DNA from 3 places in the Streptomyces sp. GB4-14 genome. Region 3 is predicted to be linked to each of the others. Evidence: predicted binding sites of a transcription regulator. Region 3 holds the regulator's gene; each other region holds the start of a gene.
What was found. Region 3 encodes HrcA, which represses chaperone genes, less so after heat shock. Its sites were predicted from a motif close to TTNGCACTCNGNNNNNCNGAGTGCNAA; they were not measured.
Positions count from the first base shown of each region.

Region 1 (10,458 bases), 2.0 Mb from region 3:
GTCACGTCCGCCTCGCGCACCTCGATCAGGCCGGCGAGGCCGAGCGCCTCCGCGTTGGCGCGGGCGGCCGCGGCCGCCCGCGGGTCCCGGTCCACCGCGAGGACCCGGATCCCGGCCCGCGCCAGCGCGACCGCGTCCCCGCCGATCCCGCAGCACAGGTCGGCGACCGACCGTACGCCGGCCGCCCGCAGCCGCTCCGCCCGGTACGCGGCGACGCTGCGCCGGGTCGACTGCTCCACCCCGTTCGGTGTGAAGAACATCCGCGCCGCGTCCTCCTCCCCGAACTTCGCCACCGCCCGCTGCCGCAGCCGTGCCTGGCCGAGCGCCGCGGAGACCAGCTCGGCGGGGTGGTCGCGGCGCAGCCGGGTCGCGACGGCGAGTTCGTGCGCCGGGTCGGTGTCGCGCACCTCGTCGAGCAGGGCGCGGCCTTCGGGGGTGAGAAGCGGGGCGAGGTCGTTCACCGGGTCATTGTGGGCCAGTCGGTGGACCGTGCGCCTCCGGCCGCGGTGTCGGGCCGCACGCGGACCGGGCGGCTGCGAGGATCCGGCTCCATGCGAGTAGTAGGACAAAACGATAAGAAGCGGATGCGGCGGCTGGGGGTGCGGACCGGTCTCGCCACCCTCGCGCTCGCCGCCCTCGCCTCCGGCTGCGGCAAGGACGGCGACACCGTCGAACCGGCAGGCGGCCAGCCCCTCCAGGCGCCCCCGGCCCGCGCCCTCGACTCCTACGCCGAGAAGCTGCGCGCCGCGCAGGCCGCACGCGCCGCCGCGGCGAAGCGCTGGGGCCTGAAGAAGGTCCCGCTGACCGCGCCGCCGCCCCCGGCGAAGAAGCCGCGGATCACCACCCGCGACGGCTTCGAGGTCGACGGCCACGAACGGCTGGGACTCCCGCCGGTGTTCACCACCGTCCCCGTCGAGGAGAAGGTCGTCTTCCTCACCATCGACGACGGCGCCGAGAAGGACCCCGAGTTCCTGCGGATGATGACCGAGCTGAAGGTGCCCTACAGCGCCTTCCTCAGCGACTACGTCGTCAACGACGACTACGGCTACTTCAAGGACATGCAGCAGCGCGGCGTGAGCCTGCACAACCACACGCTCCGTCACCCCTACCTGCCCGCGCTCTCCCGCGCCGAGCAGGAACGCGAGATCTGCGGCATGCAGGACGTCATCGAGAAGCGCTACGGCACCCGCCCGGTCCTCTTCCGCCCGCCCTACGGGAACTACGACAAGGCGACCCTGCGCGCCGCCAAGAGCTGCGGCATCACCCACGTCCCGCTGTGGAACGAGGAGGTCTTCGCCGGCCACTGGGAGTACCGCGAGTGGGACCGGAGGATCCGCGCGGGCGACATCGTGCTCTCCCACTTCCGGGGCCGCGACGACTGGGACGGCACCATGCGGGACATGGCCCGCCGCTTCCTCGACAAGGTGACGGCCGAGGGATACGCCGTGGCCAGGCTGGAGGACTACCTGTGAGGCGGCGGCGCGGGGCCCCGGGGCCCTTCCCGGCCGCCCTCGCCCTGCTGCTCGCCGCGACCGCCGGATGCGCGGCCCCGTCCGGCGCCGGACACGTCTCCTCCCGCGCCGGCGGGCCGGCCACCGCCGTCGCCCCGGCGCCGCTCCCCCCGGTCGTCGACCACGTCACCACCGACGACCCGGTCGTCTTCCTCACCTACGACGACGGTGCCGAACGCGACCCCCGCTTCATCGACCTGGTGCGCGAGCGCAGGCTGCCGGTCAGCATGTTCCTCACCGACAGCGTGATGGGCCCCGGCTACGGCCACTTCGCCCGCCTGCGCGCGGTCGGCGCCAACCTCCAGAACCACACCCTCGACCACCCGGCCCTGCCCGGCCTGCCCCTCGCCGCCCAGCGCGCCCAGATCTGCGGCCAGCAGCGCAAACTCGCGGCCCGCTTCGGGATCCGGCCCCGCCTCTTCCGCCCGCCCTACGGCCGCCACGACACCGCCACCCTGCGTGCCGCCGCCGAGTGCGGCATCGCCGCGGTGGTCCTGTGGCGCGTGACCCTGGAACCCGACGGCCACCTCACGTACACCCACGGCCCCCGCCACCTGCGCCCCGGCGACATCGTCTCCGTACCCTCGGGCGAGGCCCCGCCTTTGTCCCTGGCGGAACGCACGACGCGGCTCCTGACGGAACTGGAGGAGCGGGACTTGAGGGTGGGCAGGCTGGAGGAGTACCTCCCTGGCCGTACGCGCCCGGCCGCTCCCAGCCCGGCCGCGGCCAGTCCCAGCCCGTCCGGCGCTTGAGGACGAGGCCGTCAGGCCGACAGCGGGGGTCCGGGGGCGCAGCGCCCCGGGCGTTCCGAGCAACACCGCCCACCGCACAACCGCGCCCCGAAAAACACCCCCGCCTCCCGACGCGCCGCACGGCAATTGGCACTCCGCTTGACCGAGTGCTAATCGCGGTCATAGTCTCAGGTCTGGCACTCCCCCCTGGAGAGTGCCAAAACGCGACGGGCAGGTCCGGCACCCGCGACGACGGATCGACCTGGTCGCCACCTCAGACAGTTAACCCCGTGAGATCTCCGAAGGGGGAGGTCGGATCGTGACGACCGCCAGCTCCAAGGTTGCCATCAAGCCGCTCGAGGACCGCATCGTGGTCCAGCCGCTCGACGCCGAGCAGACCACGGCTTCGGGCCTGGTCATTCCGGACACTGCCAAGGAGAAGCCCCAGGAGGGCGTCGTCCTGGCCATCGGTCCGGGCCGCTTCGAGGACGGCAAGCGCGTCGAGCTCGACGTGAAGGTCGGCGACGTCGTTCTGTACAGCAAGTACGGCGGCACCGAGGTCAAGTACAACGGCGAGGAGTACCTCGTCCTCTCGGCCCGCGACGTCCTCGCGATCGTCGAGAAGTAAGGGGACCCCGGGGGCCTGCCCCGGAGAACCCGACCTCGTAGCAAGTACTTCTGCTCGAACACTGCGCCCCTGGCCCCAGCATCCGACAAGGAGCCGGGCGGCCCAGGGGCGCAGTTATTTCATCTAGATTTCCGAGAGGGCTCCCGCTGCCATGGCGAAGATCCTGAAGTTCGACGAGGACGCCCGTCGCGCCCTCGAGCGCGGCGTCAACAAGCTTGCCGACACGGTCAAGGTGACGATCGGCCCCAAGGGCCGCAACGTCGTCATCGACAAGAAGTTCGGCGCCCCCACCATCACCAACGACGGTGTCACGATCGCCCGCGAGGTGGAGATCGAGGACCCGTACGAGAACCTCGGCGCGCAGCTGGTCAAGGAGGTGGCGACCAAGACCAACGACATCGCGGGTGACGGCACCACCACCGCCACCGTGCTGGCCCAGGCGCTGGTCCGCGAGGGCCTGAAGAACGTCGCCGCCGGCGCCTCCCCGGCCGCCCTGAAGAAGGGCATCGACGCCGCGGTCGCCGCCGTCTCCGAGGACCTCCTCGCCACCGCGCGCCCGATCGACGAGAAGTCCGACATCGCCGCCGTCGCCGCGCTGTCCGCCCAGGACCAGCAGGTCGGCGAGCTCATCGCCGAGGCGATGGACAAGGTCGGCAAGGACGGTGTCATCACCGTCGAGGAGTCCAACACCTTCGGTCTGGAGCTGGACTTCACCGAGGGCATGGCCTTCGACAAGGGCTACCTGTCGCCGTACTTCGTGACGGACCAGGAGCGCATGGAGGCCGTCCTCGACGAGCCGCAGATCCTGATCACGCAGGGCAAGATCTCCGCCATCGCGGACCTGCTGCCGCTGCTGGAGAAGGTCATCCAGGCCAACGCCTCCAAGCCGCTGCTGATCATCGCCGAGGACGTCGAGGGCGAGGCCCTGTCGACCCTGGTCGTCAACAAGATCCGCGGCACCTTCAACGCCGTCGCCGTCAAGGCGCCCGGCTTCGGTGACCGCCGCAAGGCGATGCTGCAGGACATGGCGGTCCTCACCGGCGCCACGGTCGTCTCCGAGGAGGTCGGCCTCAAGCTCGACCAGGTCGGCCTGGACGTGCTCGGCTCCGCCCGCCGCGTCACCGTCACCAAGGACGACACCACGATCGTCGACGGCGCCGGCAAGAAGGAGGACGTGGAGGCCCGCGTCGGCCAGATCAAGGCCGAGATCGAGGCCACGGACTCCGACTGGGACCGCGAGAAGCTCCAGGAGCGCCTCGCGAAGCTGGCCGGCGGCGTGTGCGTGATCAAGGTCGGCGCCGCCACCGAGGTGGAGCTGAAGGAGAAGAAGCACCGTCTGGAGGACGCCATCTCCGCGACCCGCGCCGCGGTCGAGGAGGGCATCGTCTCCGGTGGTGGCTCCGCCCTGGTCCACGCCGTCAAGGTCCTCGAGGGCAACCTCGACAAGACCGGCGACGAGGCCACCGGTGTCTCCGTGGTCCGCAAGGCCGCCGTCGAGCCGCTGCGCTGGATCGCCGAGAACGCCGGCCTCGAGGGCTACGTCATCGTCTCCAAGGTCTCCGAGCTGGAGAAGGGCAGCGGCTACAACGCCGCCACCGGCGAGTACGGCGACCTGATCAAGGCCGGCGTCATCGACCCGGTCAAGGTCACCCGCTCCGCCCTGGAGAACGCCGCCTCCATCGCCTCCCTCCTGCTGACGACCGAGACCCTGGTCGTCGAGAAGAAGGAAGAGGAAGAGCCGGCCGCCGCCGGTGGCCACGGCCACGGCCACGCCCACTGACGACCCGAGGTCGCCAGAGCCTGAAGCGAAGGCCCGGCGCCCCGTCCGCGAGGACGGCGGCCGCCGGGCCTTCGCCGTGCCCCGCGCCGGCTCCCCGGATCATGGAACCGCACCGCGCTGCTACGGAGTCTGTGGAGACGACGGCGGGCCGAAGCGACAGGGGGACGGCGATGCACCAGACGCTGTACGGGGGAACGCTCCCGCAACCCGCTCGCGCGCACCGCGGCCTCAGCTCGCCCAGACCTCCGCGTCCTCGGCCGGGACGGTGGCGGCGAGGCCCAGCTCCTTCCGGGCGGGGACCGTCCTGTTCGGGTCGATGAGGGTGAACGCCTGGTCGTAGGCGAGGTAGAAGGTGTCGGCGTCGGGGGCGTTCGCGGCCTTCTCCCACTGGCCGGCCGCCTTCGTGAGCGTCGTCCGGAGCTTGCCGACCTCGGTGCCGTCGATGCCGCCCAGTTCCTCGACGTGCGTGCCGAGCGCCGCCGCGACGGCCTCGGCCTGCGCCTTGTAGTCCTTCAGGGCGGCCTCGACGTCGTCCGTCACGGGCTGGTGGGCCCACAGGGCCTCGTAGACGGCGTTCGACCCCTTCAGGAACGTGAGCTGGTCGGGCTCGAAGGACTCCGCGGTGTCCAGCGACCCCTTGAAGGTCCCCTTCTCCACGGTGTACGTGCAGCTCACGGCACGGTCGCCGGTCGCCCAGCTCTCCTTGGTCGGGGTGTAGTGCGACAGTCCGACGCCCGCGGGGAGCGCCCAGGTGTCCGGGGCGTACTTCTGCGCCTCGGCGGCGCAGCGTTCGTCGGCGATCCCGGCGATCTTCTCGTCACCGGGATGCTTCGGGCCGCCCCCGAGGGCGAACTCGCCCACGACCTCCCCCCGGTGGGCCTCGTCGCACGGCACGACCTCGACGAGATACGCCTCGCCCTCCGCCTTGCCGTTCGGGTTGTAGCAGTCCCCGACGTCGAGCGAGAACACCGACCGCTGCCGGGCCACCTTCTTCGCCCCGTCCTTGGCGTCGTCGACGGCCTCGGACGCCTCGGAACAGCCGACGGCGGCGAGCGCGAGCAGCGTGGCGACGGCGGCCAGGCCGCGCGGCGAAGGCGAACGGTACGGGGCACGGGTCACCATGACGCCCCTCCTCCTCCTCTTGCGTTCTTCAGGAGGCTTGCCTCCCCCTGTTCTCTGGGACATGCGGACACCGGAGAAGGTTGCAAGGTGCCTACACGCGACTGCCGTTGCCGGACCTAGGATGCGTGCATGCCAGACCCGAGACGGAGGAAGCACCGCACCTGGCTCATCGCCTGGGCGGTGCTGTGCGTGGCCGGCCTCGCCGCGACCGAGGCCCTGACCGCGACCTCGCCCGCCGACGCGGACTGCGCCGACCACATCGCGGAGGTCGAGGCCCGCCTGGCGGACCTGGGCAGCGAGGGCGACGCGAGCGGCACGGCGCTGGCCTGGACCAGCAGCCCGTCCGGCGGGGACGACTGCCTCGACGAACTGCGGGAGCACTTCGACGGCGGCTGAGCGGCGCGGGCACCACCTCAGCCGCCGACCCCAAGGAAATCCTCGCCGAGCAGCACGTCCCGTGCGGCGCGGGTGAGGTTGAACTGTGGGCAACCCGCTCGAGCCGCTGGACCGGTTGGCCCGAAGCGGGCTGTGCGAGGCGCTGACGCCTCAGGGGACCTGACGGTGGACCTCGCGGCGGTTTCCCACGGTCAGGACCCGACGCGCCCCTGGTCGCGACACCTGTCACCGCGCTGGACGCCGGGGCTGCCATCATGCCGAGATGGCCCACGACATAGTGTTCTTCCTCGCTCCCGACGACGAGACCGCCGCTGCGACGCGGCTGCGGGGGCCTGGTCGGGCCTTTGCGTCGGTGTCCTGCCGTTTCATCGAGCCGGACAGTGCCATCGCCGAGTGGGACATGTACTTCGAGAAGCCCTCGGCCGACATCCCGCCGCTTGAGCAGCTCCTCGGGTGGTCGTGGCCGGAGTGGGTCACTCCCCCCTTGAACGATGGCGTTGAGGTGTTCGCTCTGCCGCAGCGGTTGACCCGGGCGTTGGCCGACGCCGGCCCCACCGAGCTGGAGGAGCTGGCAGGCCGCTGGACCGTGAGGCTCAGATCCGCCGACGGGGACGACATGACCGACGATGATCTGCTGTCGGTCCTGCAAGGAGTCGCCCGGCTCGCGGCGTCGGCGGTGAGTACGGGTGGCCGCCTTTACAGCTGGAGCTTCTGACCGTCCGGTGGGACCCCGTTCGGGCCGAACCTCATCGTCCTGGTCAAGCTGTGCGCACTCCGGCGCAGTGCCCCCAGGACGTCTTCCAGGTGACCGCCACGATGCGCACCGCTTGCTCGGCGCTGCCGCCGCCTGCCTCCTGCCCGGGAGCCCCGCCCGGCGCGGGCTCCGGCGCGGCCCCTCCCTGACGCGACGAGTCGTCAGCAGCGGTCATGCGGGCGGCAACAGCCTGCGCAGTTACGACGCGAGGAACCGCGTCATCGACGGGATGGACGACGGGTTCCTCGTGTTGATCCGCTCCTGACACCGGCCATGGATGGGCGGGACGGCATCCGGCCGCCGCGCCCGTGCCTCGGTCACGTGGCGGGCCAGAACTGCACGAGGTACCTCTCCACGTCGTGTCCCGTACCCTCGCCCTCCGACAGGGCGGCGGCCTCGGCACGACCGACGCAGTACGCCCGGACGTGCCACGGGCCCGGAGAGCCGAGTGCAAAGGTCTCCGTGCGTCCCACGCTTCCCGACCAGACCGCCACCTCTCCGCTGGCCGACTCGAACTCGGCCTCGCCCTGCTCGTCCCAGGCAGAGGCCTCCTGTGCGAGAGGCGGCCCGTCCCACACCTCCACGATGACCGTGGCGGTATGGGTGTGGCCACCGCTGTAGAAATCGAGTCGCCCCGGAAACCCGTTCAGGAACACGTCCTGCTCATAGTCGTCGGGGAACGGCACCGGCAGGTCACCGTCGTGGGACTCCTGTAGCGCGAAGGAGTGATACTCCACATGCGCGTTCACGCGCTGCTGCCGGACGAGCTGTGCCAGGAGCACTCCTTCGGGATTACGAAGCCGGTTTTCCTGCTGGAATGGTAGGCGGGGGCGGCGGGTCGGTGAGGGGTTCACCCGGAAGCCGGAACTCCGGCGATGCCGGGCATGGACGCGGTGCGTCCGTCTTACGGTGGTGCCGCCAATGAGTCCGGCGAACGCGGCCTCCATGATGAACGGCGCCTGGATGTAGAAGCAGGAGGCGCCCACCAGGCGCATGATCCCGGTCTCGCTCCGGCGGCTGAACGCGGAGCCCTGATGCTGATCGTGAACACCCTCCGGGTATGGAGGCCGAAGCTGTCGAGCTGCACGCGTACGACAACCATCAGGAACGCGGCTCGTCGGTCGCGGAGGACTCCTTGCCCGGCTCGGCCGGCCGGCCGCTGAAGACCGTCAGGTGCCAAGTGCCTCTCTCTTGCGTGACGGTGAAGGTGTCCCGCAAGGGCTCGCCTGTCTTGTCCTCGGCCAGCAGACGGGCCGAGCCGACTTCCGGACCCATGTCGTGCTGGATCCGCACGTCCTTGACCTTCCATCCCCGCCCGCCCCGGTCGGCGAGGATCCGCTCGGCCTCCTGCCGGGACCACTCCGCGTCCTCGACGCCTCCGACCGAGATCAGCCCGGTGACACTGCGGGAGTTGAGGGCCCGCACATAGGCCTCGACGGCTTCACGGGCCCCGTCGTAGGAGTCCGAGGCCGAGGACGACGGAGTTTCGTCGCCCTCGGACGAGCAGCCGGATGCGACGACCAGCGCTGCCGCCACGGTCAAGAGGCGTCGACGTTGCACAGCACACTCCAGTTCACATCAATCCCCCCGCATGAGCTGACTGGTCGGCGTCAGCCTGTATGTCAGGAGACCGAAGGCGAAAACGTCGTTCCCGTGTGACGGGTTCCGGATCCAGGAATGGCCGATTCCTGTTTCTAGGTTCCTCAGATGACCGGGTGCAGGGGATGGCCGCGCGGCAGGCGGACGTGGTGCACCAAGGGGTGTTCCACGCCCTGGAGCGCACACCGCACACGGAGCCCCTGATGTGCGCACCATCGCCGCCCGCGTCGGCTGACACCGGCGGAGCCCCGCCGGATCAGAGGTCCACCGGCTCCAGCGCCCCCAGCTCCGCCATCAGCCCCAGCCGGTCGTACTCCCACCAGCCCTCGACGATCTTGCCGTTGTCGCCGAAGCGGAAGATGGTCGTGCCCGTCATGGTGACGTCCTTGCCCGTCGCCGGAATGCCGAGGAAGTCGGCCCTGTGGGTCGCTGCCCAGACCCACCGGGTGCACACCCGGTCGCCCTCGGCGATGTGGTCCTCGACGCGGAAGGTGAAGTCGAAGCCGCCGCGCCACTCGTCCAGCTCCCGCCGGAGGTGGTCCAGGCCGAGCACGTCCTGCTCGTTGGCCGGATCGTGGCCGCGGTAGTGCTCCTCGACCAGACCCGTCAGCCCGGACAGATCGTCCGACGTGACCGCCACCTCGAAGAAGCGCCGCGCCGTGTCCGTGTTCAGCTGGGCGTCGCGCATCACGTCCAGGTCCGTGAAGGTGGGCATCTCGTCGCAGAGGGCCACCATCTCCCGGAAGATCCGGTCGGTCTCCGGCAGCTGAGAGTTCCGCATCGCCTCCTCGTACGACGGGAACTCCACGATCTCGACGACGTGTGACGCGTCCGAGCGGTCCTTGCCGACCACCGCGTGCGTCGCCGTCCTCTTCCCCTTGGTCTGCTCGACCCACCGGTCCAACAGCTGGTCCATCTCCTCGAACCGGCTCGTCTTGCAGTCGATCAACTGTACGAAGGTCATGACGTCGCCACCTCCGGCACCCGCGGAGGCGGGTGTCTCGGGTTTGGGTGCCCTGTCCCCTCCATCCTCCTCCGGGGAGCGGCCCGCGTCCCGCCGTGACCGTGTGCCGCCGGGTGGCGTGCCCAGCGGCCCGCCGGGGCGGAGCGACCCTACGTCCACCCCGTCCGTCAGCGAGGCCCGTACTTCCGCCCCGTCCGCGACGAGATCCCGCCCAGCAGGTTCCGCGGGACCAGCTTCGACGCCCCCATCAGCACCTTGTACCGCGGGTCGGGGATGGACAGCGACTTGCCCCGGGCCAGGTCCGCCAGCGCCGCCGCGGCGACCTTGTCCGCGTCCAGCCACATCCACCGCGGGATGTTGTCCGTGCCCATGCCGGCCCGCTGGTGGAACTCGGTGCGCACGAAGCCGGGGCACAGCGCCATCAGGCGCACGCCGTGACCGGCCAGGTCCTGCGCCGCGCCCTGCGTGAACTGCACGACCCACGCCTTCGACGCCCCGTACGTCCCGCGCGGCACGAACGCCGCGGTCGAGGCGACGTTCACGACCCCGCCGCGCCCGCGCTCCCGCATCGCCTCCACCGCCGCCGACGTCAGCCGCAGCACGGCCTCGCAGTGGACCTTGAGCATCGTCAGCTCGTCGGACATGGGGACCTCGAGGTAGCGGCCCTTGTGACCGAACCCGGCGTTGTTGACCAACAGGTCCACGGGGTTGCGGCGGTCGGCGAGCCGGCGTTCCACCGCCTCGATGCCCCTGTCCTCGGCCAGGTCGGCGGTCAGCACCTCCGCCTCGATGCCGTGGCGGTCGTGCAGCTCGGCCGCCTGTTCCCGGAGCCGGGCGGTGTCCCGGGCCACGAGCACCAGGTCGTGGCCGTCGGCCGCCAGCCGCCGCGCGAACGCGGCACCGATTCCCGCCGTCGATCCCGTAATCAGAGCCGTTGTCATGGCCCAAGAGTAGTGACCCGGAGCGGAGGCGT
Region 1 covers NZ_RZHO01000002.1:2,430,826-2,441,283, reverse strand. Annotated here, with positions in the region: gene ELQ39_RS12130 (THUMP-like domain-containing protein) at 1-461, opposite strand, end outside; gene ELQ39_RS12125 (polysaccharide deacetylase family protein) at 585-1,472, shown strand; gene ELQ39_RS12120 (polysaccharide deacetylase family protein) at 1,469-2,263, shown strand; gene groES (co-chaperone GroES) at 2,562-2,870, shown strand; gene groL (chaperonin GroEL) at 3,022-4,650, shown strand; gene ELQ39_RS12105 (septum formation family protein) at 4,879-5,772, opposite strand; gene ELQ39_RS12100 (hypothetical protein) at 5,902-6,168, shown strand; gene ELQ39_RS12095 (hypothetical protein) at 6,431-6,883, shown strand; gene ELQ39_RS32545 (hypothetical protein) at 7,240-7,776, opposite strand; partial or broken gene ELQ39_RS32540 (permease-like cell division protein FtsX) at 7,834-7,950, opposite strand; gene ELQ39_RS12080 (hypothetical protein) at 8,024-8,464, opposite strand; gene ELQ39_RS12070 (ester cyclase) at 8,778-9,485, opposite strand; gene ELQ39_RS12065 (SDR family NAD(P)-dependent oxidoreductase) at 9,653-10,426, opposite strand.
Region 1: the regulator HrcA is predicted to act here: its motif matches at 2,390-2,416, upstream of groES (co-chaperone GroES).

Region 2 (10,458 bases), 870 kb from region 3:
TGCGGGTGTGGACGGCGACCGCCCGGCCCTTCTCCTCGATCCACGTGCCCTGCCACGCCCCCACCCGGTCCAGCAGCCCCGGCAGCTCGGCGCGGGCGGCAGCGACGCCGGGGTGCGGGGCTGGGGCGGTGACGGTACCGGTGACCGCGTCCCAGCGCTCGGCGCCGTAGTGACCGAGCACCACCAGGTGCTCGAGACCGGGCACGCCCGCGAAACCGCCGTGGCGGACCGCGACACCCGGCGGGCGGCCGGTGACGACGGCCACCGCCGCGACCTTCGGGGCGAGCGCGGCGAGCGCGGGCACCGCGCCCGGGTGGGCGCGCGCCTGCTCGGGGTCGGGCACGATCGGCGCGAGCGTGCCGTCGAAGTCGAGCCCGATCAGCGCCTTGCCCGGGCGGGCCAGAAGGGCGTCCAGTCCGTCCCGCCCGGCCTGCGTGGCGGGCGTCGGCAGGTCGCCGGGGTCCGTGGAATCCGTCTGACTGGCCATGCGCCCCAACCTATCCACGCAGTGCTTCGAGCTGGTCCAGGAACCACCGCGCCGGTGGCAGCGCGGTCGCCGCCGCGGCCAGCCGCTTGCCGCGTTCCGTGCGGTCCTCCGGGCGCATGGACAGCGCCTCGTGCAGTGCCTCGGCCGTCTGGACGACGTCGTACGGGTTGACGGTGATCGCGTCCTCACCGAGCTCCTCGTGGGCGCCGGCCTCGCGGGACAGCACCAGCGCGCAGCCCGCGTCGGAGACCACCGGGACCTCCTTGGCGACCAAGTTCATGCCGTCGCGGATGGGGTTGACGAGGGCCACGTCGGCCAGCCGGTACGCGGCCAGCGAGCGGGCGAAGTCGTCCTTGACGTGCAGGACGACCGGGCGCCAGCCGGGCGTGCCGTACCGCTCGTTGATCTCCTCGGCGAGCCGCTGCACCTCGGCCGTGTAGTCGCGGTAGACGGCGAGGTCCTGCCGGGACGGGTAGGCGAAGGCGACGTGCACCACACGCTCGCGCCACTCGGGCCGGTCGTCCAGCAGCTGCCGGTACGCCAGCAGGCCGCGCACGATGTTCTTGGACAGCTCGGTGCGGTCGACGCGGACGATCGTCCGGCGCCCCTCGCCGATCTCCTCGCGCAGGGCGGCCATCCGCTCGTCGACGTCCGCCTCGTGCGACCGGGCGCGCAGGAAGTCCGCGTCGGCGCCCAGCCCGTGCACCCCGATGCGGGTCTCTCCGAGCCCGCCGGCGAACCGCTCGCAGCACGCGGTGAACGCGTCCGCCCAGCGCCGGGTGAGGAAGCCGAGCCGGTCGGCGCCGAGCATCCCGCGCAGCACCTGCCGCGCGATGTCGTCGGGCAGCATCGCGAAGTACTCGGGCGGCGCCCACGGCGTGTGCGAGAAGTGCCCGATGCGCAGGTCGGGGCGCAGCTCGCGGAGCATGCCGGGGACCAGGGTGAGGTGGTAGTCCTGCACCAGGACGGCCGCGCCCTCGGCGGCCTCCTCGGCCAGCGCCTCGGCGAACGCGCGGTTGTAGGTCTCGTAGGAGGCCCACTGACGGCGGAACTCCGCGTCGAAGACCGGCTCCAGCGGGGTCTGGTACAGCATGTGGTGCACGAACCACAGCACCGAGTTCGCGATGCCGTTGTACGCGTCCGCGTGCACGTCCGCCGGGATGTCCAGCATCCGCACGCCGTCCTCCCCGACCCCGCGCCGCACGGCCTCGCGGTCGCCGTCGGACAGTGCCGAGCACACCCACAGGGCGCCCGACTCGGGGCCGATGGCCGAGAGGCCGGAGACCAGTCCCCCGCCGCCCCGCCTGCTCCTCAGCGAACCGTCGTCCGCGACCGCGTACGACACCGGCCCCCGGTTGGAGGCGACCAGCACCTGAGCTGCACCGAAGCTTGAAGCCATACGCCTCAACCTAGCCCGGCCCCCCGTGCCTCAAACGTGGCGGTGCGTCACACCGGCCGGCGGTGGACGAGGCCGGGCCACCCGGCGGCGGGGCGGGCCGTCGGGGTCAGGCCACCCGGCGGGCCTGGTACTCCGCGACGTCCCTCATCGGCGGCCGCTCCTCGGTGTCCACCGAGTACGTGCGGGGCTCGAAGGCGTCCCCGGTGCGCTCGAACTGGGTCAGCGACGGCCGCAGCAGATGCGCGCGGGCCAGCCGCAGCTGCGCGGTGCGGTAGATCGCGGCGGCCATCCGGCCCAGCGCCTGCCCGTCCTGGTGCCGGTGCTTGCGCACGCCCACGTCCACCTGGGCCAGCGCGTCCAGGCCCACCAGGTGCAGGGCGTCGACCAGCATGCCCAGCTCGACGCCGTACCCGACGGGGAACGGGAGCTGTTCGAGGAGGCTGCGGCGGGCCGCGTACTCCCCGCCCAGCGGCTGCACGAACCCGGCGAGCTGCGGCCAGTGCATGTTGAGCAGCGGGCGGGCCATCAGCTCCGTGACCCGGCCGCCCTGCCCGGCGCCCGCGCCCGTGGTGCTCCCGTCGGCCAGCGTCATCGGCCGGTCGTACATGGCCTTGACGAGCTGGAGACCGGGTTCGGTGAGCAGCGGGCCGACGATGCCGGTGACGAAGTCGGAGGAGAAGTCCCTCAGGTCGGCGTCGACGAAGCACACGATGTCACCGCGGGTGACCAGCAGCGACCGCCACAGCACCTCGCCCTTGCCGGGCACGGCCGGTATGCGGGGCAGGATCACGTCCCGGTGCACCACCCTCGCGCCCGCAGCCGCGGCCACCTCGGAGGTGCGGTCCGTGGAGCCGGAGTCGATCACCACGACCTCGTCGACCAGCGGCACCTGGAGCACCAGGTCGTGCCGGACGACGGAGACGATGTCGCCGACCGTGGCCTCCTCGTTCAGCGCGGGCAGCACCACGCTCACCGTCTGTCCGGAGGCCCGTTTCGCCGCCAGGATCCGGTGCAGAGGACGGTCGGACACCGACCAGGAGCGCTCGATCAGCCAGCGCTCGACTTCTTCCAGCACGGCGGACTCCTCACTGGCCGGGGGTGGTCCATCTCGGTGTGCGGACGGCTTCCTCCGCCGTCCGGGCCTTCGGTTACAGTCTTGAACAGCGCCGACGGACCCCGCATCCCGGGGGGTGTCGGGGCGCACAACTGAACACCGCTCATCCAGAGGGGCAGAGGGACACGGCCCGATGAAGCCCCGGCAACCCTCCAGTCGGTTCCTGTCACGCGACGTGGCGAGGCTCCCGGCTAGGGAAGGTGCCAAATCCGTCTCACGGCGAAGTGCGTCGTGAGGAAGATGAGGAGAAAGGGCCTCGCCTCCATGGCTGTGCAGACTGTTGCAAGCACCACCGACACCGCGAACTCCGTCGACCTGGGTCCCGCCGCCGCGCTGTCCTGCCGCGAGTGCGGCCACCGTGTGCCCCTCGGCCCGGTCTTCGCCTGCGAGGAGTGTTTCGGCCCGCTGGAGATCGCCTACGACTTCTCGGGTTACGACACCGAAGAGCTCCGCAAGCGCATCGAGGCGGGTCCCGCGAACATCTGGCGCTACGCGCCGCTGCTGCCCGTCCCCGCGGACGTGGCGACCAAGCCGAACCTGAACCCGGGCTGGACCAAGCTCGTCCAGGCCGACAACCTGGCCCGCGAGCTGGGCGTCACCGGCGGCCTCTACGTCAAGGACGACTCCGGCAACCCCACGCACTCCTTCAAGGACCGGGTCGTCGCCCAGGCACTGGAGGCCGCGCGCGCCTTCGGCTTCACCACGCTGTCCTGCTCCTCCACCGGCAACCTGGCCGGCGCGGTCGGCGCCGCCGCCGCCCGGGCCGGCTTCCGCTCCTGCGTGTTCATCCCGCACGACCTGGAGCAGGGCAAGATCGTCATGGCCGCCGTCTACGGCGGCGAGCTCGTCGGCATCGAGGGCAACTACGACGACGTCAACCGTTTCTGCTCCGAACTGATCGGCGACCCGGCCGGCGAGGGCTGGGGCTTCGTCAACGTCAACCTGCGGCCGTACTACGCCGAGGGCTCCAAGACCCTCGCGTACGAGATCTGCGAGCAGCTCGGCTGGCGCCTGCCGGACCAGCTGGTCGTCCCGATCGCCTCCGGCTCGCAGCTGACGAAGATCGACAAGGGTCTCCAGGAGCTGATCAAGCTCGGGCTCGTCGAGGACAAGCCGTACAAGATCTTCGGCGCCCAGGCCGAGGGGTGCTCGCCGGTGTCCACCGCCTTCAAGGCCGGGCACGACGTCGTCCGCCCGCAGAAGCCGAACACGATCGCCAAGTCGCTGGCGATCGGCAACCCGGCGGACGGGCCGTACGTCCTGGACGTCGCGCGTCGCACGGGCGGTGCGGTGGAGGACGTCACGGACGCGCAGGTGGTCGAGGCGATCAAGCTGCTGGCGCGGACGGAGGGCATCTTCGCGGAGACCGCGGGCGGGGTCACGGTCGGCGTGACGAAGAAGCTCATCGAGAGCGGGGCGCTCGACCCGTCCCTCACCACGGTCGTGCTGAACACCGGGGACGGGCTCAAGACGCTGGACGCGGTGGCCGGGACCGGGCTGACGGCGACGATCCGGCCCAGCCTGGAGTCATTCCGTGAGGCCGGGCTCGTCTGAGAGCCGCTCGTCCATCGTCCGCGGGCCGGCGGGGGTTGTTCGCGCAGTTCCCCGCGCCCCTGGGGTTGTCACCTGACCGGAGGTTCAAAGTGAGCGTCACCGTTCGTATCCCTACCATTCTGCGCACCTACACCGGGGGCAAGGCCGAGGTCACCGCCGAGGGCGCCACCCTCGGGGAGGTCATCCAGGACCTGGAGAAGAAGCACACCGGCATCGCCGCGCGCGTCCTGGACGACCAGGGCAAGCTGCGCCGGTTCGTGAACGTGTACGTCAACGACGACGACGTGCGCTTCGAGCAGGGGCTGGAGACGGCCACCCCGGAAGGCGCCGGCGTCTCGATCATCCCGGCGGTCGCCGGAGGCTGATCATTACCTTCGGTAATGATCGTTACCGAGCGTTTACGGCATTGCCCCCTCCGTGAGAGATCCGGAGGGGGCAATTCCATGGGGTTGAGCGCGGTAGAGTTGGGGAACGCGCTCCCGATCCAGAGATCGAGAACCCTGAATTCCTGCCGCAGACCCGACTGGATGTAGCCAAAGTGCGGGCTCCTTTCGCGGCTTTTGTCTCCTTTGCCCGGCCCGACTTGCCCTGAATTCTGGCGAATTCTTGCCACATTCCGGACCGGTGGCGTCCAGATTTCTCGTCCGATTGACCTGTTGCAGACGGCAGTTGGACAGATACATTCAGCCGCGGTCGACGCGTTCCGGCGCACGCCCCCAACCGTTGGGGGGTGAGGTCTGACCCGGGTCCGCGAAGTGTGGATCTGTGCAAGGGCCAGTAATAGGGGAGTTAGGCATGGCTCAGGGCACCGTCAAGTGGTTCAACGCGGAGAAGGGGTACGGCTTCATCGCGGTCGACGGTGGTGCGGATGTTTTCGTCCACTACAGCGCGATCCAGATGGACGGCTACCGCACCCTTGAAGAGGGCCAGCGGGTCGAGTTCGAGATCTCGCAGGGTCAGAAGGGCCCGCAGGCCGACATGGTTCGCGTCACCGCCTGAACGCGCTACCAGCCGCACGCGACATCTTCTGCCGGCGACAGGGCCCGCACCCTCCGGGGTGCGGGCCCTTCGTCGTGTCTCGTCGTGCCTCGTCGTGCCTCGTCGTGTCTCGTCGTGCCCTAGGCGCGCGCGCCGTGCGCGCCGTGTTCGCCCGAGGCTGAGCGCGGGCGCGAACCCTTGGTGCGACTGGCTCGTACGCCTCTCGGGGGCCTCTCGAATCCGGCGCCGCTCCGCGAGCGCGCCTTGCACTCTCCGGGGTCGAGTGCTAATCATTGGCGTTAGCACTCTGAAGGTGAGAGTGACAACGAAGGACCGGGTCGGTGAGGCCCGCCAGGCCGGGTGGTGCAAGGAACCACACGGCCGGCGAGCCGTCCGTCGCGGGCGCGGGCGCGGTCCGAAGGAATCACCCCCAGTCCTGGAGGGACCACTTCACATGGCCAAGATCATCGCGTTCGACGAGGAGGCGCGGCGCGGCCTCGAGCGCGGCATGAACCAGCTCGCGGACGCCGTGAAGGTGACGCTCGGCCCCAAGGGCCGCAACGTCGTCCTCGAGAAGAAGTGGGGCGCCCCCACGATCACCAACGATGGTGTCTCCATCGCCAAGGAGATCGAGCTCGAGGACCCGTACGAGAAGATCGGCGCCGAGCTGGTCAAGGAAGTCGCCAAGAAGACGGACGACGTCGCCGGTGACGGTACGACCACGGCGACCGTTCTCGCCCAGGCCCTGGTCAAGGAGGGCCTGCGCAACGTCGCCGCCGGCGCCAACCCGATGGCCCTGAAGCGCGGTATCGAGAAGGCCGTCGAGGCGGTCTCCGCCGCCCTGCTGGAGCAGGCGAAGGACGTGGAGACCAAGGAGCAGATCGCCTCCACGGCCTCCATCTCCGCCGCCGACGTCCAGATCGGCGAGCTCATCGCCGAGGCCATGGACAAGGTCGGCAAGGAAGGCGTCATCACCGTCGAGGAGTCCCAGACCTTCGGTCTGGAGCTGGAGCTCACCGAGGGTATGCGCTTCGACAAGGGCTACATCTCGGCGTACTTCGCCACCGACATGGAGCGTATGGAGGCCGTCCTCGACGACCCGTACATCCTGATCGCGAACTCCAAGATCTCCAGCGTCAAGGACCTGCTCCCGCTCCTGGAGAAGGTCATGCAGTCGGGCAAGCCGCTGCTGATCATCGCCGAGGACGTCGAGGGCGAGGCCCTGTCGACCCTGGTCGTCAACAAGATCCGCGGCACCTTCAAGTCCGTCGCCGTCAAGGCCCCGGGCTTCGGCGACCGCCGCAAGGCCATGCTCGGCGACATCGCCATCCTCACGGGCGGCGAGGTCATCTCCGAGGAGGTCGGCCTCAAGCTGGAGAACGCCACCCTCGACCTGCTGGGCAAGGCCCGCAAGGTGGTCATCACCAAGGACGAGACCACCATCGTGGACGGCGCCGGCTCCGCCGACCAGGTCCAGGGCCGCGTGAACCAGATCCGCGCCGAGATCGAGAACAGCGACTCGGACTACGACCGCGAGAAGCTGCAGGAGCGCCTGGCGAAGCTCGCCGGCGGTGTGGCCGTCATCAAGGCCGGCGCCGCCACCGAGGTGGAGCTCAAGGAGCGCAAGCACCGCATCGAGGACGCCGTGCGCAACGCCAAGGCGGCCGTCGAGGAGGGCATCGTCGCCGGTGGTGGCGTGGCCCTGCTGCAGGCCTCCCAGGTGTTCGAGAAGCTGGAGCTCGAGGGTGACGAGGCGACCGGCGCCCAGGCCGTGAAGCTCGCGCTCGAGGCCCCGCTGAAGCAGATCGCCGTGAACGCCGGCCTCGAGGGCGGTGTCGTGGTGGAGAAGGTGCGCAACCTGACCCCCGGCCACGGCCTGAACGCCGCGACCGGCGAGTACGTCGACCTGGTCAAGGAAGGCATCATCGACCCGGCCAAGGTGACGCGCTCCGCGCTGCAGAACGCCGCGTCGATCGCCGCGCTGTTCCTCACCACCGAGGCCGTCATCGCCGACAAGCCGGAGAAGGCCGCGGCCCCGGCCGGCGGCGGCATGCCGGGCGGTGACATGGACTTCTGAGCCTGACCCGTCAGGTTCGGACCCGTCCGAAATCCGGAGGGCGGCACTCCCGCAGTGGGGGTGCCGCCCTTCGGCGTGTCCGGGCGCCTCGGGGTGACCGGCGTCACGGGTAGGGGCGGGGAGGGGGCGGGAATGCTCTGCGCCTCGCGCGGGTTCGACGATGTGTGCGTTGTATGCACGTACACATACCGTCGAGTATCCGCGAGGAGATCCCCCGATGACCGTCGCCGCCTCCCAGACCACCGGACGTGCCGCCGAGATCCTGGCCCGGCCGGTCGCCCTGAACGGGCTGACCGTGCCCAACCGCATCGTCATGGCGCCCATGACCCGCCAGTTCTCGCCGGGCGGCGTGCCGGGGGACGACGTCGTGTCGTACTACGCCCGCCGGGCCGCCGCCGGGGTCGGGCTGATCGTCACCGAGGGCACGTACGTCGGCCACCCGTCCGCCGGCATCAGCGACCGCGTCCCGCGGTTCCACGGGGAGGACCAGCTGGCCGGCTGGGCGAAGGTCGCGGAGGCGGTGCACGCGGCCGGGGGCCGCATCATGCCGCAGCTGTGGCACGTCGGCATGGTCCGTGAACAGGGGAAGCCGCCCTTCCCCGAGGCGCCGGCGGTCGGCCCGTCGGGGCTGCGCCTGGACGGCACCGAGGGCGGCAAGGAGATGACCCGGGCCGACATCGACGACGTCGTGGCGGCGTTCGCGAAGGCGGCGGCCGACGCCGAGCGCATCGGCTTCGACGGCGTGGAGCTGCACGGCGCCCACGGGTACCTCATCGACCAGTTCCTGTGGGCCGGCACCAACCGCCGCACCGACGCCTACGGCGGCGACCCGGTGGCCCGCACGCGGTTCGCGGTCGAGATCGTGCAGGCCGTGCGCTCGGCCGTGTCGCCCGGCTTCCCGGTCGTCTTCCGCTTCTCGCAGTGGAAGGCCGACCACTACGACGCCCGGCTCGCCGAGACCCCGCAGGAGCTGGAGGCGATCCTCGCCCCGCTCGCCACGGCCGGCGTCGACGCCTTCCACGCGTCCACCCGCCGCTACTGGCTCCCCGAGTTCGACGGCTCCGACCTCAACCTGGCCGGCTGGGCCCGCAAGCTGACCGGCCGTCCCGCGATCACGGTCGGATCGGTCGGCCTGGACGGCGAGTTCGGCCGCGCCTTCCTCGGCGAGGGCGCCGGGCTGCGCGGCATCGACGACCTTCTCGACCGCCTGGAGCGCGACGAGTTCGACATGGTCGCGGTGGGCCGGGCGGTCCTCCAGGACCCGGAGTGGGCGGCGAAGGTGCTGGCCGGCCGCTTCGACGAGCTGACCGCGTACGACGCGGCGTCGCTGAGGTCGCTGAGCTGAGTCCGGCCCGGCTTCCGGGCGTGGCGCGGTGCCCCTCCGGCGGGGGCGCCGCGCCTTCGTGCCGCGTGGTCCGTGTCGGGCGACTGCCACGCGGGGGCGCGCGGCCGGGCCGGGTGACACGCCCGCCGCTCGAGGCGGGAGCCAAGGAAGACGAGCCGCACGCTCCGGGGGTGGCGGACGGCACCCATGAGACGCCCCGGGGGCGCCGCGCACCCCGTGCTGCTCAAGGTGGCGTGCGGCTCGCGCGGTTCAGATGTTGCCCATCGGTTCGATGTCCACGCGGACCGGGGTGCCCCATACCCGCAGGACCTCGTAGTCGGTGAACTCGTGGACGACGCGGTAGGCCATCGCCGGGCGGGCCGTGCGGAGCTGGGCCTTGACGAAGAGTTCCGCCTCCTGGCGGTCGCGGCGCGGGGTGCCGCACAGCTGCCACGCCTGGCCGTTCCACATCTCCGGCAGCCAGCGCTGCTGCGGCTGCGGGCGGTCGCCCCGCACCCCGTACCGGGACGGGGCGGGGCCGGCCGGGCGGGTCTGCGGGGCCGGGCCGTTGAACTCGGCGCGGCGGGCGGCACGGCGCCGGGTCTCGCAGAGCAGGCACAGGTCCGGGGCGCTCTCGTCGACCGGCCCGGTGGGGTGCTCGGCGCAGCGCGTGCTGGGCGGCGCCGTGGTCACGGTGTCCTCCAGCAGGTCCAGGGCCCGCCGCAGGTCGTTGCGCACCTCGTGCAGCCGGGCGTCCGGGGTGTCGGCGGAGAGCGCCTCGCCGTGCTCACCGAGCACACGCAGTGCCCGGCCGAGGGCGGTGAGCTGTGCGTGGTTCATGGTGGATTCTCCGGGTGGGGGACCGCTCCAGTATCCCAGCCCGCGCGGTCAGCTCCCCGCGGCCGCCAGCGCCGCCCGCAGATGTCCGCCGGCCGCGTCCAGCAGCCGGGCCGCCGTCGGTCCGTCCACCCCGGCCAGCAGCACCAGGATCGCGTTCTTGACCTCGCCGTCCGTGGCCGCGAGGGCGCGCTCCACGGCCTCGTCGTCGGCGCCCGTGACCTGGGCGACGATCCGGCGGGAGCGGGCGCGCAGCTTCTCGTTGGAGGCGCGCACGTCGACCATCAGGTTCCCGTAGGTCTTGCCGAGCCGGATCATCGTGATCGTCGAGATCATGTTCAGCACGAGCTTCTGCGCCGTGCCGGCCTTGAGGCGGGTGGAGCCGGTGAGGAACTCCGGGCCCACGACCACCTCGATGCCGTGCTCGGCCGCCGCCGCGAGCGCGCTGCCCCGGTTGCACGACAGCCCCACGGTGAGCGCCCCGCGCCCGCGGGCGTACGCGACGGCGCCGATCGCGTACGGGGTGCGGCCGGAGGCGGAGATGCCGACCACCGTGTCGTCCGCGGTGAGGCCGAGCGCGGCGAGGTCGGACTCGGCCAGCTCGGCGGAGTCCTCGGCGCCCTCGACCGGGTTCACCATGGCCTGAGGGCCGCCCGCGATCAGGCCGACGACCCGCGCCGGGTCGGTG
Region 2 covers NZ_RZHO01000002.1:3,572,091-3,582,548, forward strand. Annotated here, with positions in the region: gene otsB (trehalose-phosphatase) at 1-487, opposite strand, end outside; gene ELQ39_RS17755 (alpha,alpha-trehalose-phosphate synthase (UDP-forming)) at 498-1,886, opposite strand; gene ELQ39_RS17760 (glucosyl-3-phosphoglycerate synthase) at 1,993-2,961, opposite strand; SAM riboswitch class I at 3,101-3,247, shown strand; gene thrC (threonine synthase) at 3,265-4,554, shown strand; gene ELQ39_RS17770 (ubiquitin-like small modifier protein 1) at 4,644-4,919, shown strand; gene ELQ39_RS17775 (cold-shock protein) at 5,350-5,553, shown strand; gene groL (chaperonin GroEL) at 5,987-7,609, shown strand; gene ELQ39_RS17785 (NADH:flavin oxidoreductase) at 7,827-8,954, shown strand; gene ELQ39_RS17790 (hypothetical protein) at 9,204-9,773, opposite strand; gene murQ (N-acetylmuramic acid 6-phosphate etherase) at 9,822-10,458, opposite strand, start outside.
Region 2: the regulator HrcA is predicted to act here: its motif matches at 5,796-5,822, upstream of groL (chaperonin GroEL).

Region 3 (10,458 bases):
GGGACAATGGAGCACATGCCTTCCGCACTCCCCGACGGCGAGCCCGTCCCCGCCGACGGCGCGCTGCCCGCGTCCGCGCTCGCCGGGGCGGCCGACCGCCCCCTCGGGTTCTACCTGCACGTCCCTTACTGCGCGACCCGCTGCGGCTACTGCGACTTCAACACCTACACCGCGACCGAGCTGCGCGGCACCGGGGGCGTGCTGGCCTCCCGCGACAACTACGCGGAGACCCTCGTCGACGAGATCCGGCTGGCCCGCAAGGTGCTCGGCGACGACCCCCGCCCGGTGCGCACGGTGTTCGTCGGCGGAGGCACGCCCACGCTGCTCGCCGCGGGCGACCTGGTGCGGATGCTCGGCGCGATCCGCGAGGAGTTCGGGCTGGCGCCGGACGCCGAGATCACGACGGAGGCCAACCCCGAGTCGGTCGACCCCGCCTACCTCGCCGAACTGCGGGCCGGCGGCTTCAACCGGATCTCCTTCGGCATGCAGAGCGCCCGGCAGCACGTGCTGAAGGTCCTCGACCGCACGCACACCCCCGGCCGGCCCGAGGCGTGCGTCGCCGAGGCGCGGGCGGCCGGGTTCGACCACGTCAACCTCGACCTGATCTACGGCACGCCGGGGGAGTCGGACGACGACTGGCGCGCCTCGCTGGACGCGGCGATCGGGGCGGGCCCCGACCATGTGAGCGCGTACGCGCTGATCGTCGAGGAGGGCACGCAGCTGGCCCGGCGGATCCGGCGGGGGGAGGTGCCGATGACGGACGACGACGTCCACGCCGACCGGTACCTCATCGCCGAGGAGATGATGTCGGCGGCGGGGTTCTCCTGGTACGAGGTGTCGAACTGGGCGACCTCGGAGGCGGGGCGCTGTCTGCACAACGAGCTGTACTGGCGGGGCGCCGACTGGTGGGGGGCCGGGCCGGGGGCGCACTCGCATGTGGGCGGGGTGCGGTGGTGGAACGTGAAGCATCCAGGGGCGTATGCCGCTGCGCTGGCGGAGGGGAGGTCGCCGGGGGCGGGCCGCGAAATCCTGTCGGACGAGGACCGGCGGGTCGAGCGGATTCTGCTGGAGCTGCGGCTGCTGGACGGGGTGCCGTTGGAGTTGCTGCGGGCGGAGGGGCTTGCCGCTGCGCGGCGGGCGTTGTCGGACGGTCTGCTCCGTCCGGAGCCCTTCGCGGAGGGCCGCGCGGCCCTCACCCTGCGGGGACGCCTGTTGGCTGACGCCGTGGTCCGGGACCTGGTCGACTGACCGGAGTTGCCTCGCCCCCGCCGCCCCTTCCCGTCCCGACCCTGGGGCTGCGCCCCAGAACCCCTTTCGGCCCTTCGGGCCTCGTCCTCAAACGCCGGACGGGCTGAGAATCAGCCCCTCCGGCGTTTGAGGACGGGTGTCACGACGGAGCCGTGACGAAGTCGATGAGCTCCTCCACCCTCCCCAGCAACTGCGGCTCGAGATCCTTGTAGGAGCGGACGGAGTCCAGGATCCGCTTCCACGCCTCACCCGTGTTGGCGACCCGCCACCCCAGCGCCTCGCAGACCCCCGTCTTCCAGTCCACCCCCCGCGGCACCCGAGGCCACGCCTCGATCCCCACCGACGCCGGCTTCACGGCCTCCCAGATGTCGATGTACGGATGCCCGACCACCAGCGCGTGCTCGCTCGTCACCGCCTGCGCGATCCGCCACTCCTTGGTGCCGGGCACCAGATGGTCCACCAGGACCCCCAGCCGCGCGTCGGGCCCGGGCGCGAAGGAGTCGACGATCGACGGGAGGTCGTCCACGCCCTCCAGGTACTCCACGACCACCCCCTCGATCCGCAGGTCGTCGCCCCACACCTTCTCGACCAGCTCGGCGTCGTGCCGGCCCTCGACGTAGATGCGCCCCGCGCGGGCGACGCGCGCCCGTGCGCCGGGGACGGCGACCGAGCCGGACGCCGTGCGGGTGGGGCGGGCCGGGCCGGAGGAGGGGCGGACCAGCGTGACCACGCGACCCTCCAGCAGGAACCCGCGCGGCTCCAGCGGGAACACCCGGTGCTTGCCGAAGCGGTCCTCCAGGGTCACGGTGCCGGCCTCGCAGCGGATCACGGCGCCGCAGAACCCGGTGCCGGGCTCCTCCACCACGAGGCCCGGCTCGGCCGGCACCTCGGGGACGGACTGCGGCTTCTTCCACGGAGGGGTCAGATCGGCGGAGTACTGGCGCATTCTGCCGACGATACGAGGAACACCGGTGCGGTGATCAGTCCGACACGCCGAACCGGGCCGCCAGCGCGTCCCGTTGGGCCCGCACGAACGCCGCGTCGACCACCGCGCCGTGACCGGGGACGTACACCGCGTCCTCGCCGCCCAGCCGCAGCAGCCGGTCCAGCGCGGCCGGCCAGCGGGACGGCACGGCGTCCGGACCCGCCTGCGGCTCGTCCGACTCCTCGACCAGGTCGCCGCAGAACACCACCTCCGGGTCGCCGGGCACCAGCACCGCCAGGTCGTACGCGGTGTGGCCGGGACCCACGTTCGCCAGCAGCGCCTGGCGGCCGCCGCCCAGGTCCAGCGTCCACTCGCCGGACACCGCGTGCCGGGGCGGGACCAGCGCCGCCACCGCCTCGTCGGCCGCCGCCGGGTCGAGACCCCAGCGCACCGCGTCCGCGCTCAGCTCCTCCCGTCCCCGCCCGGCGAGCGCCACGTCCAGACCGACCGCGCCGTACACCTCGGCGTCCGCGAACGCCGGCGCCCCGAGGACGTGGTCGAAGTGCGGATGGGTGAGCGCGAGATGCGTCACACGGCGGCCGGTCAGCTCCCGCGCCTCGGTCCGCAACCGCGCGCCCTCGGCGAGGGACGAGCCCGCGTCGACGGCCAGGACGCCGTCCGCGCCCACGACGATCCCCGCGGTGCAGTCCCACCCCGGCAGCCGGCGCCGCCCGACCCCCGGGGCCAGTTGCTCCCATCCCGACTCTTCCCAAGTCACGGTCATGACCGGGACGCTAGCGGGGACGACGTCACCCGGCACCACGGCACGGACCGGCCTTGCCGACGTCGTACCCCCCGGCCGTACACTGGGCCGGGGAAGTCTGGCACTCGCGTGCGAAGAGTGCCAGAGTCGTTACCGGGCGGAAGCCAGCTGGAGGTGTGCGCGATGCTCAGTGAACGCAGGCTCCAGGTGTTGCGCGCGATCGTCCAGGACTACGTGGGCACCGAGGAGCCCGTGGGGTCGAAGGCCCTCACCGAGCGGCACAACCTCGGCGTCTCCCCGGCCACCGTGCGCAACGACATGGCGGCCCTGGAGGAGGAGGGCTTCATCGCCCAGCCGCACACCAGCGCCGGGCGCATCCCCACCGACAAGGGCTACCGGCTGTTCGTCGACAAGCTGGCCGGCGTCAAGCCGATGAGCCCGCCCGAGCGGCGGGCCATCCAGAACTTCCTCGAGGGCGCCGTCGACCTCGACGACGTCGTGGCCCGCACGGTGCGGCTGCTCGCGCAGCTCACCCGGCAGGTCGCCGTGGTGCAGTACCCCTCGCTGACCCGTTCGACGGTGCGGCACGTGGAGCTGCTGTCCCTCGCCCCGGCGCGGCTGATGCTGGTGCTGATCACCGACACCGGCCGGGTCGAGCAGCGCATGGTCGACTGCCCGGCGCCGTTCGGCGAGGCGTCCCTGGCCGACCTGCGGGCGCGGCTCAACAGCCGGGTCGCGGGCCGCCGGTTCACCGATGTGCCGAGCCTGGTGGAGGACCTCCCGGAAGCCTTCGAGGCCGACGACCGCGGTACGGTCTCCACGGTGCTCTCCACTCTCCTGGAGACGCTCGTCGAGGAGAACGAGGAGCGGCTGATGATCGGCGGTACCGCCAACCTCACCCGCTTCGGCCACGACTTCCCCCTCACGATCCGGCCCGTCCTTGAGGCGCTGGAGGAGCAGGTCGTGCTCCTCAAGCTGCTCGGCGAGGCGAAGGATCCGGGTGTGACCGTACGGATCGGTCACGAGAACGCCCACGAAGGACTCAACTCCACGTCCGTCGTGTCGGTCGGCTACGGTTCGGGCGGCGAGGCTGTCGCCAAGCTCGGCGTGGTCGGACCGACCCGCATGGACTACCCCGGAACGATGGGAGCGGTACGCGCAGTGGCACGGTACGTCGGACAGATCCTGGCGGAGTCATAGGTGGCCACGGACTACTACGCCGTACTCGGCGTACGCCGCGACGCGTCGCAGGAAGAGATCAAGAAGGCCTTCCGGCGGCTCGCCCGCGAGCTGCATCCGGACGTCAATCCGGATCCGAAGACCCAGGAGCGGTTCAAGGAGATCAACGCCGCCTACGAGGTGCTGTCGGACCCGCAGAAGAAGCAGGTCTACGACCTCGGCGGCGACCCGCTCTCGCAGTCCGGCGGCGCCGGCGGCGCGGGCGGCTTCGGGGCCGGGGGCTTCGGCAACTTCTCCGACATCATGGACGCGTTCTTCGGCACGGCGTCGCAGCGCGGACCGCGCTCGCGCACCCGCCGCGGCCAGGACGCGATGATCCGGATCGAGGTGGAGCTGGACGAGGCCGCCTTCGGCACGACCAAGGACATCCAGGTCGACACGGCCGTCGTCTGCACCACGTGCAGCGGCGAGGGCGCGGCCCCCGGCACCACCGCGCAGACCTGCGACATGTGCCGCGGCCGCGGTGAGGTCTCGCAGGTCACCCGGTCCTTCCTGGGCCAGGTCATGACCTCGCGCCCCTGCCCCCAGTGCCAGGGCTTCGGCACGGTCGTGCCCACGCCCTGCCCGGAGTGCGCGGGCGACGGCCGGGTCCGCTCCCGCCGCACGCTCACGGTCAAGATCCCGGCCGGTGTCGACAACGGCACGCGGATCCAGCTGGCGGGCGAGGGCGAGGTCGGGCCCGGCGGCGGTCCCGCCGGCGACCTGTACGTGGAGATCCACGAGCTGCCCCACCCGACGTTCCAGCGGCGCGGGGACGACCTGCACTGCACGGTCACCATCCCGATGACCGCGGCGGCGCTCGGCACCAAGGTGCCGCTGGAGACGCTGGACGGCATGGAGGAGGTCGACATCCGGCCCGGCACCCAGTCCGGCCAGTCGATCCCGCTGCACGGCCGGGGCGTCACGCACCTGCGCGGCGGCGGCCGGGGCGACCTCATCGTGCACGTCGAGGTGCAGACCCCGACCAAGCTGGACCCGGAGCAGGAGCGCCTCCTCCGCGAACTGGCCAAGCTGCGCGGCGAGGAACGGCCCACGGGGCAGTTCCAGCCGGGGCAGCAGGGGTTGTTCTCGCGGTTGAAGGACGCGTTCAACGGGCGTTGATCCCGTCCCCCGCGAGGGGTTGCCGGCGTGGTCGGCGGCCCGGTGAAAAGTGGCTTATGCCAAGGGGAAGGGCCAATTCGGAGTTGGTCGGGGGACGTGACAACATGCGGTCATGTCCTCCGTACTGACCGATCTCTTCCCGCACCCGATCGTGCAGGCGCCCATGGCGGGCGGCGTATCGGTGCCGCAGCTCGCCGCCGCCGTGTCCGACGCGGGCGGGCTCGGTTTCCTTGCCGCCGGGTACAAGACCGCGGACGGGATGTACCAGGAGATCAAGCAGTTGCGGGGACTCACCTCCCGCCCCTTCGGCGTCAACCTCTTCCTGCCCCAGCCCGAGACGGCCGACCCGGCCGCCGTCGACGTCTACGCCCACCAGCTGGCCGGCGAGGCCTCCTGGTACGAGACCGAGCTGGGCGACCCCGAGAGCGGCCGCGACGACGGCTACGACGCCAAGCTCGCCGTGCTGCTCGACAACCCCGTGCCGGTCGTGTCGTTCCACTTCGGCGTGCCGGCCCGCGAGGTGATCGACTCGCTGCACCGCGTCGGCACCCTCACCTTCGTCACCGCGACGACCGCCGAGGAGGCACGCGCCGTGGAACGGGCCGGCGCCGACGTGGTGATCGCCCAGGGCGTCGAGGCCGGGGGCCACCAGGGCACCCACCGGGACATCCCCGAGACGGACGGCACCGGCGTCGGACTGCTGTCCCTGGTCGCCCAGGTCCGCGAGTCCGTCGGCATCCCGATCGTCGCCGCCGGCGGCATCATGCGCGGCGGCCAGATCGCCGCCGTCCTCGCCGCCGGCGCGAGCGCGGCGCAGCTGGGCACCGCCTTCGTCACCGCCCACGAGTCCGGCGCGCACGCCCTGCACAAGCAGGCCCTCACCAACCCCCTCTTCGTCCGCACCGAGCTGACCCGCGCCTTCACGGGCCGCCCGGCGCGCGCCCTGGTCAACCGCTTCCTGCGCGAGCACGGGCCGTACGCGCCCGCCGCGTACCCGGAGGTCCACCACCTCACCGCGCCGCTGCGCCAGGCCGCCGCGAAGGCCGGGGACGCGCAGGGCCTCGCGCTGTGGGCGGGACAGGGTCACCGGATGGCCCGCGAGCTGCCCGCCGGACAGCTGGTGGAGGTCCTGGTCGCCGAACTGGCCGCCGCCCGGACAGCGTTGTCGGCCGGAGGTGCCCGATGACCGCCCCCGTCTTCGTCGTCGACGACTTCGACACGCACGGCACCGGCCGCTACGTCCTCGAAGGCCCCGAGGGCCGGCACGCCGTCGCCGTGAAGCGGCTGCGGGCCGGCGAGGAGGTCGTCCTCACCGACGGCGCGGGCCGCTGGTCCGCCGGCGAGGTGGACGGCACCGAGGGCAAGGACCGGCTGATCGTCCGGCTCGGCGAGGTCGTCGAGGAGCCGGTGGAGACGCCCCGGCTGACCGTCGTGCAGGCGCTGCCCAAGGGCGACCGGGGCGAGCTGGCCGTGGAGACCATGACCGAGGTCGGTGTCGACGCGATCGTGCCGTGGTCCGCCTCGCGCTGCATCACGCAGTGGAAGGGCGAGCGGGGCGCCAAGTCCCTCGCCAAGTGGCGGGCCACCGCCCGGGAGGCGGGCAAGCAGTCCCGCCGGGTGCGGTTCCCGGAGGTCGCTGACGCGGCGACGAGCAAGCAGGTTGCCTCACTTCTCGCCGAAGCGCGGTTCGCGGCGGTGCTGCACGAATCCGGAACGGAGCCGTTGGCCTCGGTCCCGTTGCCGGACACGGGGGACGTCGTGCTGGTCGTCGGACCCGAAGGCGGGGTGTCACCCGAGGAGCTGGCGCTGTTCGAGAGCGTCGGGGCGCGGGCGTACCGCCTGGGGCGGAGTGTGCTGCGGACGTCCACGGCGGGAACCGCCGCGGCGGCGCTGCTGCTCGGCCGTACCGGCCGCTGGTCCTGAGGCCGGAGGGCTCCGCCACGACCACGCTCCCCGAACGCCGGAGGGGCTTGTCGAGGCACACGTGGCCCAATGCGCCCTACCGCCGCGCGAGCGGCAGTGGCACGCTGCCCTGCATGGGGGCGATGACGAGGTTCCCGCGGGGAACACGAGGGCGGCGGCTCGCACTTGCCGCCGGTTTCGCCGTGGCCGCGGTCACCGGCGTGACCGCGTGCGAAGGCGGCAGCCTCAGCTCCGCCGCCGTGGCGATCACCACCGACGGGACCGTGACCAAGGAGCTCAACCGCCAGAAGGACAAGGTCCGCTGGCTCACCTGCACCGCGTCCTTCGGAGACCGGGACAGGTCCGCGTCGCCGGCGTCTCAGGAGACCGCCGCCTCGGTCGACTGCGAGGGCGAGACCGAGGGCGGCAAGGAGATCACCGTCACCGGACGGGTCACCCACGCCGTCAACAACGCCTGCGTTCGTGGGGACATCACCGCGAAGGTGGACGGCCGGCAGGTGTTCCGCGTCGAGGGACTGGGCGACTGCGACTCCAAGAGCCCGCCGCGCGTGGGCGAACCGACGCAGCGGGGCCCCCGGCCCACCGTCACCGTGACCGTCACCACCACGGTGTGGTGCGACCAGTACCCGTCCTGTCGCCCCGTCGAGGGCAAGTGATCGGAACCCCTGGCCGGACCGCACGCGCGCCCATAGGGTGACCGGGTGACACAGCCTGCATCGGTCGCATCCAGCGCATACCTCCGTTTTCCGCATCTGCGCGGCGAGTTGGTCGCCTTCACCGCCGAGGACGACGTGTGGCTCGCCCCGCTCGACGGCGGCCGCGCCTGGCGGGTCAGCGCGGACAACGTGCCGGTGAACCATCCCCGGATCTCCCCGGACGGCACCACCGTCGCCTGGACCTCCACCCGCGACGGCGCGCCCGAGGTGCACGTCGCCCCCGTCGACGGCGGCCCCGCCCGGCGGCTCACCCACTGGGGCAGCATGAAGACCCAGGTCCGCGGCTGGACCGCGGACGGCCGGGTCCTCGCGCTGAGCACGCACGGCCAGGCCGGCCTGCGCCGCACCTGGGCGCGCGCCGTGCCGCTCGACGGCGGACCCGCCGAGACCCTGCCGTACGGGCCGGTCGGCGAGGTCGCCGCGGGCCCGCACACGGTGCTGCTGTCCGCGACGATGGGCCGCGAGGCCGCCGCCTGGAAGCGGTACCGGGGCGGCACCGCGGGCAAGCTGTGGATCGACCGGGAGGGCGACGGCGAGTTCGTCCGGCTGCACGCGGACCTCGACGGGAACATCGAGTACCCGCTGTGGGCGGGGGACAGGATCGCTTTCCTCTCCGACCACGAGGGCACGGGCGCGCTGTACTCCTCCCTCGCCGACGGCTCCGACCTGCGCCGCCACACCCCGCTGGACGGGTTCTACGCCCGTCACGCCGCCACCGACGGCATCCGGGTCGTCTGGTCCGGTGCCGGCGAGCTGTGGATCCTCGACGACCTCGACACCGCCGAGCCGCGCCGCCTCGACGTCCGGCTCGGCGGGCAGCGCGTCGACCTCCAGCCGTTCCCGGTGAACGCGGCCCGCTGGTTCGGCTCCGCGTCCCCCGACCACACCGCGCGCGGCAGCGCCGTCTGCGTACGCGGCACCGTGCACTGGGTCACCCACCGCTCCGGACCCGCCCGTGCGCTCGCCGCCACCCCGGGCGTCCGCGCCCGGCGCCCGCGCACCTTCCGCGCGGACGGCGAGGAATGGGTGGTGTGGGTGACGGACGCCGAGGGCGACGACGCCCTGGAGTTCGCCCCCGCCACCGGACCGGCCCCCGGCGCCACCCCGCGCCGGCTGGCCGCCGGACAGCTCGGCAGGGTCGTGGGCCTGGCGATGGCGCCCGACGGCAGCCGCGCCGCGATCGCCTCGCACGACGGCCGCGTCCTGCTCGTCGAGCGGGAGACCGGCGAGGTCCGCGAGGTCGACCGCAGCGAGGACGGCGACGTCTCCGGGCTGGTCTTCTCGCCCGACTCCACCTGGCTCGCCTGGTCCCACCCCGGCCCGCGCCCGCTCAGCCAGATCAAGCTCGCCAACACCACCGACCTGTCGGTCACCGAGGCGACCCCGCTGCGCTTCCAGGACTACGCGCCCGCCTTCACCCTCGACGGCAAGCACCTCGCGTTCCTGTCCACCCGCTCCTTCGACCCGGTCTACGACGAGCACGTCTTCGACCTGGCCTTCGTCGAGGGCGCACGGCCGTACCTGATCACGCTGGCGGCGGCCACCCCGTCGCCGTTCGGGCCGCAGCGGCACGGCCGTCCCTTCGAGACCCCCGACCGGGACGAGACCCCCGACAGCGAGGGCACCCCCACCACCCGCATCGACCTCGACGGGCTCGCCGACCGCATCGTGCCGTTCCCGGTCGAGGCCGCCCGCTACAGCAACCTGCGCGCCGCCAAGGACGGCGTGCTGTGGCTGCGCCACCCGGTGCGCGGCGTGCTCGGGGCGTCCCGGGCCACACCCGACGACCCGGACCCCAAGACCGACCTGGAGCGCTACGACCTCGCCCAGCAGCGGATCGAGCACCTCGCCGTGGACGCCGACCACTTCGAGGTCAGCGGCGACGGCAAGCGGGTGCTGCTGTGGACCGACGGGCGCCTCAAGGTCGTGCCCAGCGACCGGCGCGCCTCCTCCGACGACGACAGCGACAGCAACATCACCGTCGACCTGGCGCGGGTGCGGCAGTTCGTCGACCCGTCCGCCGAGTGGCGGCAGATGTTCGAGGAGAACGGCCGCATCATGCGGGACAACTTCTGGCGTCCCGACATGAGCGGCGTCGACTGGGACGGGGTGCTGGACCGCTACCGGCCCGTCCTGGACCGGCTGGCCACCCACGACGACCTGGTGGACCTGCTCTGGGAGGTGCACGGCGAACTCGGCACCTCGCACGCCTACGTCACCCCGCGCGGCGGCTTCGGCGGCGGAGCCCGGCAGGGACTCCTCGGCGCGGACATCTCCCGGCACGAGGACGGCAGCTGGCGGGTGGACCGCATCCTGCCCGCCGAGACCTCCGACCCGGAGGCCCGCTCCCCGCTCGCCGCGCCCGGCGTCGCGATCCGTCCCGGCGACGCGATCGTCGCCGTCGCCGGACAGCCCGTCGACCCGGTCACCGGTCCCGCGCCGCTGCTGGTGGGCACGGCCGGCAAACCCGTCGAGCTGACCGTGTCACCGGCCGGCGGGGGCGAGCCGCGGCACGCCGTCGTCGTCCCGCTCGCCGACGAGGA
Region 3 covers NZ_RZHO01000002.1:4,445,189-4,455,646, forward strand. Annotated here, with positions in the region: gene hemW (radical SAM family heme chaperone HemW) at 16-1,248, shown strand; gene ELQ39_RS21590 (DUF3097 domain-containing protein) at 1,388-2,194, opposite strand; gene ELQ39_RS21595 (MBL fold metallo-hydrolase) at 2,229-2,957, opposite strand; gene hrcA (heat-inducible transcriptional repressor HrcA) at 3,120-4,136, shown strand; gene dnaJ (molecular chaperone DnaJ) at 4,137-5,276, shown strand; gene ELQ39_RS21610 (nitronate monooxygenase) at 5,389-6,462, shown strand; gene ELQ39_RS21615 (16S rRNA (uracil(1498)-N(3))-methyltransferase) at 6,459-7,199, shown strand; gene ELQ39_RS21620 (hypothetical protein) at 7,313-7,855, shown strand; gene ELQ39_RS21625 (S41 family peptidase) at 7,964-10,458, shown strand, end outside.